DNA from 3 places in the Pseudonocardia sp. ICBG1142 genome. Region 3 is predicted to be linked to each of the others. Evidence: riboswitches for the same ligand, from Rfam matches in the RefSeq annotation. Region 3 holds a riboswitch; each other region holds the start of a gene.
The links. Region 3 has a riboswitch for S-adenosylmethionine ahead of KPL59_RS37385 (putative leader peptide). Riboswitches for the same ligand answer to the same signal wherever they lie in the genome.

Region 1 (3,265 bases), on a different contig from region 3:
ATCGAGGGTCCGGCGGTGGAGTCCTGGACCGAGTCGGTCGCCCAGAAGCACGGCTTCACCGAGGTGTCGCACACCCTCGAGGTCTTCGGCCTCTGCGGCCGCTGCTCGGCGGGCTGAGACCGGGCTCAGTCCCCGCAGCCGGGGACGGCGGGCAGCTCCCGGTCGCGGGCGAACGGGTCCGCCGGACGCGGGTCCGGGGTCGGCGCCCACCGGCCGTCGACGAGGGCGTAGGTCCAGGCCGGGCCGCGCCGTGCCAGATCGGTCAGCGCGTCGACCAGCCGGTCGACGTCGGAGGAGCCGGTGCGCAGGCCCAGCGACGCGCGCACGGCGTCGCGGCCGCCGGTGAGCCGCGCCAGCAGCGGGTGGGCGCAGAACCGGCCGTCGCGGACCCCGATGCCGTACTCGGCCGACAGCGCCGCCGCGACCAGCCCGGCGGGCAGCTCGCCCAGGGTGAACGAGACGGTCGCGGTGCGGTCGCCCGCGTCGTCGAAGCAGGACAGGGTCCGCAGGCCGGGGACCGTCGCCAGGCCGGCGTGCAGGCGGTCGGCCAGCTCGCGCTCGTGGGCGGGCACGATGTCGTCGATCAGCGGGTCCAGGCTCCGGCAAGCCGCTCCGAGCGCGGCGGCACCGAGCACGTTCGGGGTGCCGCCCTCGTGCCGCTGCGGCGACGGCAGCCACTCCGTGACCGTGCCGCCGCCCGGGCCGTCGGCGACGGACACGGATCGAACCGCTCCCCCGCCCGCGACGTGCGGGTCGGCGGCGTCGAGCCAGTCCCGGCGGCCGACGAGGACCCCGGCGCCGTAGGGCGCGTAGAGCTTGTGCCCGGACAGCGCGACGTAGTCCGCGTCCCACCCGGCCAGGTCGACGCGCCGGTGCGGGGCGAGCTGGGCGGCGTCGACGCACAGCCGGGCACCCGCGGCGTGCGCGACACGCGCGATCTCGGCGACCGGGAGGAGCTCGCCGGTCACGTTGGACGCCCCGGTGACCGCGACCAGCGCGGCGTCGGGACGGGCGGCGAGCTCGGCCCGCAACGCATCGAGCGTCGCCGCCACGGTGGCGGCGGCGGGCACGACGCGGTGCTCGCGGTCGCGCCAGGCCAGCAGCGTCGCGTGGTGCTCCAGGTCCAGGGTCACCACCGGGCCGGGGACGGCGCGGGCGAGCAGGCCGAGCGCGTCGGTGGTGTTGCGGGTGAACACCACGACGTCGTCGGCGCGGGCCCGGACGAACCGGGCGACGTCGGCGCGGGCGTTCTCCACGAGCGCGGTGCAGACCTTCGAGGTCCAGCCGGCGCCGCGGTGCACGCTGCCGTGGTAGGGCAGCACCTCGGCGACGTGGGCAGCGACCGGCTCCAGCGCCGGCGCCGACGCGGCGGAGTCGAGGTCGCAGTAGCGGGCCCACCGGCCGTCGACGAGCGGGACCGTGAGGTCCGCACCGACGACGCGGGGCAGGGCGTGCTGGACGGGACGTGGCAGGGCGAGGGTCATGATCGGGCCTCCGGCCGATCTCGGGGACCCGGCGTGGCGCACGGATCCGCGCTTGCCGACTGCGGGTGTCGCGTCGGCCCGGTCATCACCCGGGGCACCCCACCGCGGAGGAGGGTTGCCGTCCAGCGAGCCGGGGCTTCGCGCTGGCACTCGTGACCTTCGGCGACGAAACTAGCAGACCGTCTCAGATGGAGACACGTGAGCATCGCCACCCCGGATAGCGTCTGACCGATGACGGACACGCAGCCCGCGCCCACCACGGTCCGGCGGATCGACGTCCCGGAGTCCGGCGAGCTGGCCCAGCTCGCCGCCGTCTTCGAGGACCTGCAGTACGTGCTGCGCTGCTGCGAGCACCTGGTCACCGCCCTGGGCGGGCCCGAGTCCGGGCCGGTGCGGGTGGACGCCGACCCGGCGCTGGTCGAGGCCCTCTGGACCGGCGCCCTGATCGGCTACGTGCGGTGCTTCTCCGGCCGGACGAAGACGCTGACCACCGACGACCTGACGTCGCTGGAGCTCGACGGGGACGTCAGCGGGTTCCACGACATGGTGTTCAAGCTCCGCGATCACTACGCCTCCCGGCACGTGAACCCGCGCGAGTCGTACTCGATCGGCGTGGCCCAGTCCAACGACGGGACGCCCCGGGGCGTCGCCGTCGTCTCCACCCCGCGCCCGCTCGTCGACGAGACGACGGTCCGGCTGCTCGGCCGGGTCGCCTACAGCCTGTCCGGCCTGGTGGACGCCCGGATGAAGAAGTCCCAGAACGACGTCCTCGGCGTCGCGCACGGGATGACCGCGGGCCAGCTGGCGGGGCTGCCGCTGGTGCACCTCGACGGCAGCGGCGAGGCGGCCCCGGAGGACGCGGTGACCCGGGACGGCACTCGGGACGGCACCGCGGACGGCCCGGGGAACTGATCCCCGCCGGATGCATCATCCGGCGCACAGCGGCTACCCGGTCGGGACGCATCCCGACGAGAGGTGACCTCATGACCACCCGCACGACGACGTCCGACGCCGTCCGCACCGCCCTGCACGGCCTGGAGTTCCCCGCCGGCAAGGACGACCTGGCGTGGACCGCCGAGCGCAACGAGGCCGACGCCGCGACGGTCGAGGCCCTGCGGGCGGTGCCGGCCGAGGAGCACTACGCCTCGATCGCCGCCGTGGTGGCCGCCGTGGACCTGGCCGACGACGACCCGGCGCGCCAGACCGCGGGCGACACCGCGGACGAGCCGGCCGAGGAGACCGAGCAGCTTCGCGCGCAGCGGCGCACCGAGCACACCCGTCCCGGGCTGTCGGAGTCCACGAAGGACGTGGACCCGGTCAACCCGATCGCCGAGGAGCTCGGCACCAACCGCAAGAAGTGACCCGCGCGGCCGGGGCGGGCACCGCCCCGGCCGGCCGGTCAGCCGCCGACGAGCTCGGCCCGCATGCTCGACGCGGAGGACACGACGAGCATGAGCAGCGTCCCCATCGGACCCTCGCCCAGCCCGGCCGCGGGGAAGGCGTAGCGCAGCGTCACGTCCCAGCCGCGCTCGCCGCGCACCACCCGGGGCGTGCCGAACAGGCCCTCCCCCACCCCGAGCCCGACCCGTCGCGGCACGTCGTGCTCCGGGTCGGCGGAGTCCGGCAGGTCCCACGCCACGACGCAGGTCAGGTTGAGGACGGGCAGCCCCTCCTCCAGCTCGGTCCCCTGCACCACGCACAGCACGCCGCCGTGGGCGAAGGTCAGCGCGCCGTCGTCGTCGGCGGTGACGTCGTGGAACCGCTCCAGCGCACCCTTCGCG
Region 2 (3,265 bases), on a different contig from region 3:
GGCGGGGCCGGTCAGCCCCGGTTCGCCAGCGCCTCGCGGACCGCGGAGGACGTCGACGGCACGGTCGCCGTCGGGCCGACCTCGCCGGAGACGGCGTCGAGGGTCTTGAGCCCGTCACCGGTGATCATCAGGACGGTCTCGGCGTCGGGGTCGAGCGCCCCGGCCTCAAGCAGCTTCTTGGTGGTCGCGATGGTGACCCCGCCCGCGGTCTCGGCGAACACGCCCTCGGTACGGGCCAGGAGCCGGATGCCGGCGACGACCTCCTCGTCGGACACGTGCCCGACCGAGCCGCCGGTGCGGCGCACCGAGTCGAGGACGTACGGACCGTCGGCCGGGTTGCCGATCGCCAGCGAGCGCGCGATGGTGTCCGGCTTCTGCGGCTGGATCACGTCGTGACCGGCCTCGAAGGCCCGCGCGACCGGCGAGCAGCCGGTGGCCTGGGCGCCGAACACGGTGTAGGGGGTGGGCTCGACCAGACCCAGGGTGCCGAGCTCGGTGAACCCCTTGTCGATCTTGGTGAGCTGGGAGCCGGATGCGACCGGGACGACCACCTGCTGCGGGAGCCGCCAGCCGAGCTGCTCGGCGACCTCGTAGCCCAGGGTCTTCGAGCCCTCGGCGTAGTACGGGCGGACGTTGACGTTCACGAACGCCCAGTCCTCGTGCTCGGCGGCCAGCTCGGTGGCGAGCCGGTTGACATCGTCGTAGTTGCCGTCGACGGCGAGCAGGGTGCCGCCGCGAACGGCGGTGGTGACGATCTTCGCCTGCTCCAGCGAGGACGGGACCAGCACGACCGAGTCCCAGCCGGCACGGGCGGCCGCGGCGGCCACGGCGTTGGCGAGGTTGCCCGTGGAGGGGCAGCACAGCACCGAGAAGCCGAGCTCACGGGCGGCGGCGAGCGCGACGGCGACGACGCGGTCCTTGAACGAGTGCGTCGGGTTGCCCGTGTCGTCCTTGATCCAGATCTTGCGGACGCCGAGGGCGCGGGCCAGGTTGTCGGCCTCGATCAGCCGGGTCAGGCCGGGCTCGGTGTTCGCGTGCTGCTCGACGGTCGAGGGGACCGGCAGCAGGTCCTTGTAGCGCCAGATCGACTTCGGGCCGGCCTCGATGGAGGCGCGGGTGACCGTCGGGAAGTCGTAGGCCACCTCGAGGGGGCCGAAACAGCGCGGACACGCGAACTCCGCGGCGAGCGGGGTCTCGTGGCGGCACTCGCGGCACGCGAGCGCGCGCGCGGAGCCCAGGTCGTAGGCAGAGGTGGTTTCGGGCGCAGCAGTGAGAGTCACGAGATCTCCTCATCTGTCCCGCCGGAGGTGGCGGGCCGGAATTGGCACCGTGTTCGTCGACGTCCTCGCCGCGCGGAACGCGCAGGTCTGGGCGGATCGTCGTGCGACGCCGGTTGCCGGGGCTTCAACGGGCCGTTCCCTCTGCCCCTCTGGATGAGCCATATGCGGTTGTGGTGCTCCGGACGCCGAGCGCCGGAATCGACGACGACGGTACGCGAACCGGGCACCGCACCGCCAGACGAGGTCGTCGTGCCGGGACGCGGCTCACCCGTTGTCGGGGGTGTGGGCCACCATGGGGGTGTGAGCAGCACGAGCGAACCGGGCCCGCTGCAGCTGGTCGTCGGGGACGAGGAGTTCCTGGCCGAGCGGGCGGTGTCCGACCTGGTCCGGCGCGCCCGGCAGCGCGATCCGGAGACCGAGCTGCGCCGCTTCCGCACCTCCGAGGTGGCACCCGGCGAGCTCGCCGGGCACCTCAGCCCCTCGCTCTTCGCGGAGGGCAGGGTGATCGTGCTCACCCATGGCCAGGATGCGAACAAGGACATGACCGCCGCCCTCGCCGACTACGTGAAGGACCCGGCCGACGGGATCGTGCTGGTGGTCCAACACGCCGGGGGGGCGAAGGGCAAGGCGGTCCTGGACCTGATGCGCAAGGCCGGGGCGCACACCGTCACCTGCAACCGCATCACCCGCGCCGACGAGCGGTCGGACTTCGTGCGCGACGAGGTGCGCCGCCACGGCGGCACCATCACCCCCGGTGCGCTCGCGGTACTGGTCGAGGCGGTCGGGTCGGACCTGCGGGAGCTGGCGGCCGCGGCCGGACAGCTCGTCGCGGACACCGGCGGTGCCGTGGACGAGGCCGGGGTGCGGCGCTACCACCGCGGCCGGGCCGAGTCCTCCGGCTTCGCGGTGGCCGACGCGGCGGTCGCGGGGGACCGGCGGGCGGCGATGGAGGCGCTGCGGTGGGCGCTGGTGCTCGGTGTCCCGCACGTCCTGATCGCCGACGCGCTCGCGGACTCGGTGCGCACCCTGGCCAAGGTCGGCTCGGCCGGGCGGGGCGACCCGAACCGGCTGGCCAGTGAGCTGGGCATGCCTCCGTGGAAGATCCGCAAGGCGCAGCAGACGGTCCGGCAGTGGCGTCCGGAGCAGCTCGCCGTCGCCATCGCGGCGACCGCCCGGGTGAACGCCGACGTCAAGGGGGCCGCCGCGGACGCGGGGTACGCGTTGGAGCGGGCCGTGCTGGCGGTCGTGTCCGCCCGCACCCCGCGCTGAGCCCCGCGCCCGCAGCACGCGCACGGGCTCCGGCCCGGGGGCACGACAGGTCCGGAAACACGACGACGGCGCCGCCCCGATGGGGCGGCGCCGTCGTGGGGGAACTGGGGTGGCTCAGGCCTGGACGTCGTTGAGACGCTTGGCCAGGGCCGACTTGCGGTTCGCCGCCTGGTTCTTGTGGATGACGCCCTTGCCGGCCGCCTTGTCGAGGGCCTTGGCCGCCTTGCGCTGCAGCTCCACGACGTTGTCGGCGCCGGAGTCGGCGGCCTCGCGGAAGTGGCGGATCGCGGTCTTGACCGACGACTTCACCGACTTGTTGCGCTGCCGGCGCTTCTCGTTGGTCTTGACACGCTTGATCTGCGACTTGATGTTGGCCACGTCTGCCTCTGGTCTTCCTGCCTGCTGGTCGGCTGGTCTTGTGTACGTCCGGGTCCGCTCCGGCGGCACCGAACAGCATCACTGGAGAGAGGGTCCAGGCCGTTTCGGGCGAGCACGCCGAGCGCTCGACGCACAAGGTTACCAGCGGCGTCCTCGCCCCCTGTTCCGGGTCACCAGACGCGGTAGGGCAGGAACTTCCCGTTCAGCGTGATCACGGCCCGGTCGCCCTTCGGGTCGGCGACGCGCTGCAGGTCCAGCTCGAAGTCGATCGCGGACACGATGCCGTCGCCGAACTCCTCGCGGACCAGCTCGGAGATCGTCGTGCCGTACACCTGCAC
Region 3 (3,265 bases):
GGGTCGCTCCAGACGGTGTCGTGGTTGACGCCCGGGAAGTAGGCGCCGAGCACGATCTGCTTCCTGTTGCTCATGCGGTGGCTCCGGAGAAGGTCGGGACGACGGCGGACCCGGCCCCGGCGGCGTAGCGGCTGGCGGGCCTGGGCAGCCCGAAGCGCTCGCGCAGGGTGGTCTCGCCGTAGGCGGTGCGGAACGCGCCGCGGGACTGCAGCTCGGGGACCAGGCCGTCGACGACGGCGTCGAGGTCGGTCGGCAGGACGGCCGGGCGCAGCCGGTAACCGTCGAGCCCGGCGCGGCGCCAGGACAGCAGGGTGTCGGCGAGCCCGGCGGGGGTGGTGGCGAGGATCGGGGCGTCGGAGGAGAGCGGGTCGAGTGCGTCGAGCCGGGCGAGCCGTTCGCGGGCGACGCGCTGGGTGTCGGCGAGCACCACGACCACGTCGCCGAGGATGCGCAGCGGCGGCGCGGTGCGGCCCGCCGCGGCCTCGGCGGAGCGGACCTGGGCGACGATGCGGGCGGCGTCGTCGGCGTCGTGCGGGGTGGTGGCCACGACGTCGCCGACCCGGGCGGCGAGCAACGCCGGCTCGTAGCCGTGGGCCAGCGACAGGACCAGCGGCTGGCCCTGCGGCGGACGCGGCACGATCGAGGGGCCGGCGACGCCGAAGTGCTCCCCGGCGAAGTCGACCCGGTGCAGCTTGTCGCGGTCGACGAAGCGCCCGGTGAGCGCGTCGCGGATCTCGGCGTCGTCCTCCCAGGAGTCCCACAGCCGGCGGACGACCTCGACGACGTCGGCGGCCTCCCCGAACAGCTCGGCGACCAGCGCGCGGCCGGCCGGGGTGTCGAGGTCGGCGCGGCGCAGCCCGGGGACGGTGCGGCGCCCGAAGTGGGCGGCCTCGTCGGCGCGGACCGAGGTCTGCACCCGCCAGCCGGCACGGCCGTGGCTGTCGTGGTCGAGGGTGGCCAGCGCGGACGCGACGTGGAACGGCTCGGTGTGGGTGGTGGTGACAGTCGGGACCAGCCCGATCCGCGACGTCAGCGGGGCGAGGAAGGCGGCGACCAGCGAGGCGTCGAGGCGTCCCTGGACCCGGTCGGTGCGGCGCTGTGCCCCGTGGAGGTGGTCCCCGGACTGCAGGCCGAACCCGTCCTCGATCGTGAGCAGGTCGAACAGCCCGCGCTCGGCGGTGCGGGCGAGGTCGGCCCAGTAGCGCGCGGTGAACAGCTCGCCGGGCCGGGTCCCGGGCTCGCGCCAGGCGGCGGGGTGCCAGCCGGCGCCGTCGAGCGCGACGGCCAGGTGCAGCGGCCGGCCTGAGGTGTCCGTTGTGGACATGAGGGCATCGCTTCCTCGTCGCACGGGGTGCGACGGAACGGGTGGGACGTCACGGGGGCGGACGCCACCGCCGACGGGGCGCCGACGGGGCGAGGCGCAGCGCGGGACGGGGCGGTGTCAGGCCCGACAGGTCGCGCCGGCCACCCGCATCAGGTCGACGTGGCGCCGGTACCGAGGGTGGTGCGCGCCGCGCACCTGCTCCGCGATCGACCGCATGATCTCCTCCATCGAACCCGGCTGGAGCACCCGCACCCGCTGATGCGGGGGGTTGCTGCGGCGTCGTCGAGCCGGGTCTCTCGGCCGCTCCGGATGGTGTGCACCCCGACTGTAGGGAGCCCGTGCCCGATGGTGTCAACCCGCGGAGCCGGCCCAGTGATCCCCGCCGCACCGAAGCTCCCGACCGGCGGAATCGGGATGCCTAACCGGCTCGACCTGTCCGGACAAGCCGGTCGCTTTCCTGGGGGGGTGGACACCAGGTTGTCCGGAGAGGTGACCACGACGCACCCTGGTCGGGTGACGACGAGCCGACGGAGGCCCTCGCGCCCCCACCGGTTCGCAGGGGGTGCGACCGAGCCCTCCCCCCACCAGCCGGCCCGAGCCGCACGGCGTGCGGTGCCGGTGCGTCCGACCGGCCTCGAGCCGTTCTGGCCGAGCCGGCGCGCCCCCGCCTACAGCGAGCTCTGTCGCTGACCGAGCCGTACCGGTCCCCGCTCTTCCGCGGACGGTAACGCCACACGTCCGGCGTCCGACGCATCCGCCGGAACCGGGATCGCCCGCCGGACACCGGTCCGGCCCGCCACCCGTCCTGCATCCCGGCACGCCGTCCCGGCCGGCCGGACCCGGCGCGCCGCGGTCGTCCCGACCGCCCACCGCCCACCACGGAAGGACCCCGTCCCGCGATGTCCCCGCACGTCCTGCGCCCCGGCTCCCGGGTGCGCACCGCCGCCGTCCTGCTCGCGCTGCTGACCGCGCTCGGACTCATGGCCGGCTGCTCCCGCGCCGCCGAGAGCACCACCGCCGCAGGTGCCACCTCCCCCGCCGCCGAGGTCCGCGTCGGCTACTTCCCGAACATCACCCACGCCCCCGCGCTGGTCGGGGTGAAGCAGGGCCTGTTCGCCAAGGAGCTGGGCAGCACGAAGCTCACCACCCAGACCTTCAACGCCGGCCCGGACCAGGTCAACGCCTTGCTCGGCGGCTCGATCGACGTCGCGTTCATCGGCTCCGGCCCGGCGATCAACGCCTTCACCAAGTCGAACGGCGAGGCGGTGCGTCTGGTCGCCGGCTCCACCTCGGCCGGGGCCCAGCTGGTGACCAGCCCGGACATCACCTCGCCCGAGCAGCTCAAGGGCAAGATCATCGCGACGCCGCAGCTGGGCAACACCCAGGACATCGCCTTCAAGACCTGGCTCGAGGAGAACAACCTCCCGATCGGGGACGGCCCGGACGCGGTGACCGTCCAGAACATCGACAACCCACAGACCCTCGACCTGTTCAAGCAGGGCAAGCTCGCCGGCGGGTGGCTGCCCGAGCCGTGGAGCTCGCGCCTGGTCGACGCCGGCGCGAAGGTGCTGGTCGACGAGAAGTCCCTGTGGCCGGACGGGAAGTTCCCGACCACCGTCGTCATCGCCCGGACCGAGTTCCTGCAGCAGCACCCCCAGACCGTCGAGGCGATCCTGCGCGGCGAGCAGGCCGCCATCTCCTTCATCCGCAGCGACCCGGCGCAGGCCAAGACCGTGTCCAACGCCGCGATCGGCGAGATCACCGGCAAGCCCCTGGCCGCGAACATCCTCGACCGCGCCTTCACCGAGCTGTCCTTCGACACCGACCCGCTCGCCTCGACCTTCCCGCAGCTGGCGAAGGACTCCGTCACCGCCGGCATCGCGCAGAGCGAGGCGAACCTGACCGGTTTCCTCGACCCGACCGCGATCGACGCGGTCCGCA

Region 1: it holds a riboswitch for S-adenosylmethionine, as region 3 does, so the genes downstream of both, KPL59_RS29915 (aminotransferase class V-fold PLP-dependent enzyme) here and KPL59_RS37385 (putative leader peptide) in region 3, are expected to answer to the same signal.
Region 2: it holds a riboswitch for S-adenosylmethionine, as region 3 does, so the genes downstream of both, thrC (threonine synthase) here and KPL59_RS37385 (putative leader peptide) in region 3, are expected to answer to the same signal.

What each region holds. Positions count from the first base shown of each region.
Region 1 is NZ_JAHLJC010000031.1:1,222,205-1,225,469, forward strand. Features, by position in the region: gene KPL59_RS29910 (Fur family transcriptional regulator) at 1-117, shown strand, start outside; gene KPL59_RS29915 (aminotransferase class V-fold PLP-dependent enzyme) at 126-1,484, opposite strand; SAM riboswitch class IV at 1,528-1,642, opposite strand; gene KPL59_RS29920 (hypothetical protein) at 1,716-2,396, shown strand; gene KPL59_RS29925 (DUF2795 domain-containing protein) at 2,468-2,845, shown strand; gene KPL59_RS29930 (hypothetical protein) at 2,884-3,265, opposite strand, start outside.
Region 2 is NZ_JAHLJC010000031.1:1,264,018-1,267,282, reverse strand. Features, by position in the region: gene thrC (threonine synthase) at 12-1,280, opposite strand; SAM riboswitch class I at 1,287-1,440, opposite strand; gene holA (DNA polymerase III subunit delta) at 1,581-2,549, shown strand; gene rpsT (30S ribosomal protein S20) at 2,664-2,927, opposite strand; gene cynS (cyanase) at 3,098-3,265, opposite strand, start outside.
Region 3 is NZ_JAHLJC010000004.1:35,356-38,620, forward strand. Features, by position in the region: gene KPL59_RS02630 (NtaA/DmoA family FMN-dependent monooxygenase) at 1-74, opposite strand, end outside; gene KPL59_RS02635 (LLM class flavin-dependent oxidoreductase) at 71-1,324, opposite strand; gene KPL59_RS37385 (putative leader peptide) at 1,442-1,540, opposite strand; SAM riboswitch class I at 1,546-1,640, opposite strand; gene KPL59_RS02640 (ABC transporter substrate-binding protein) at 2,224-3,265, shown strand, end outside.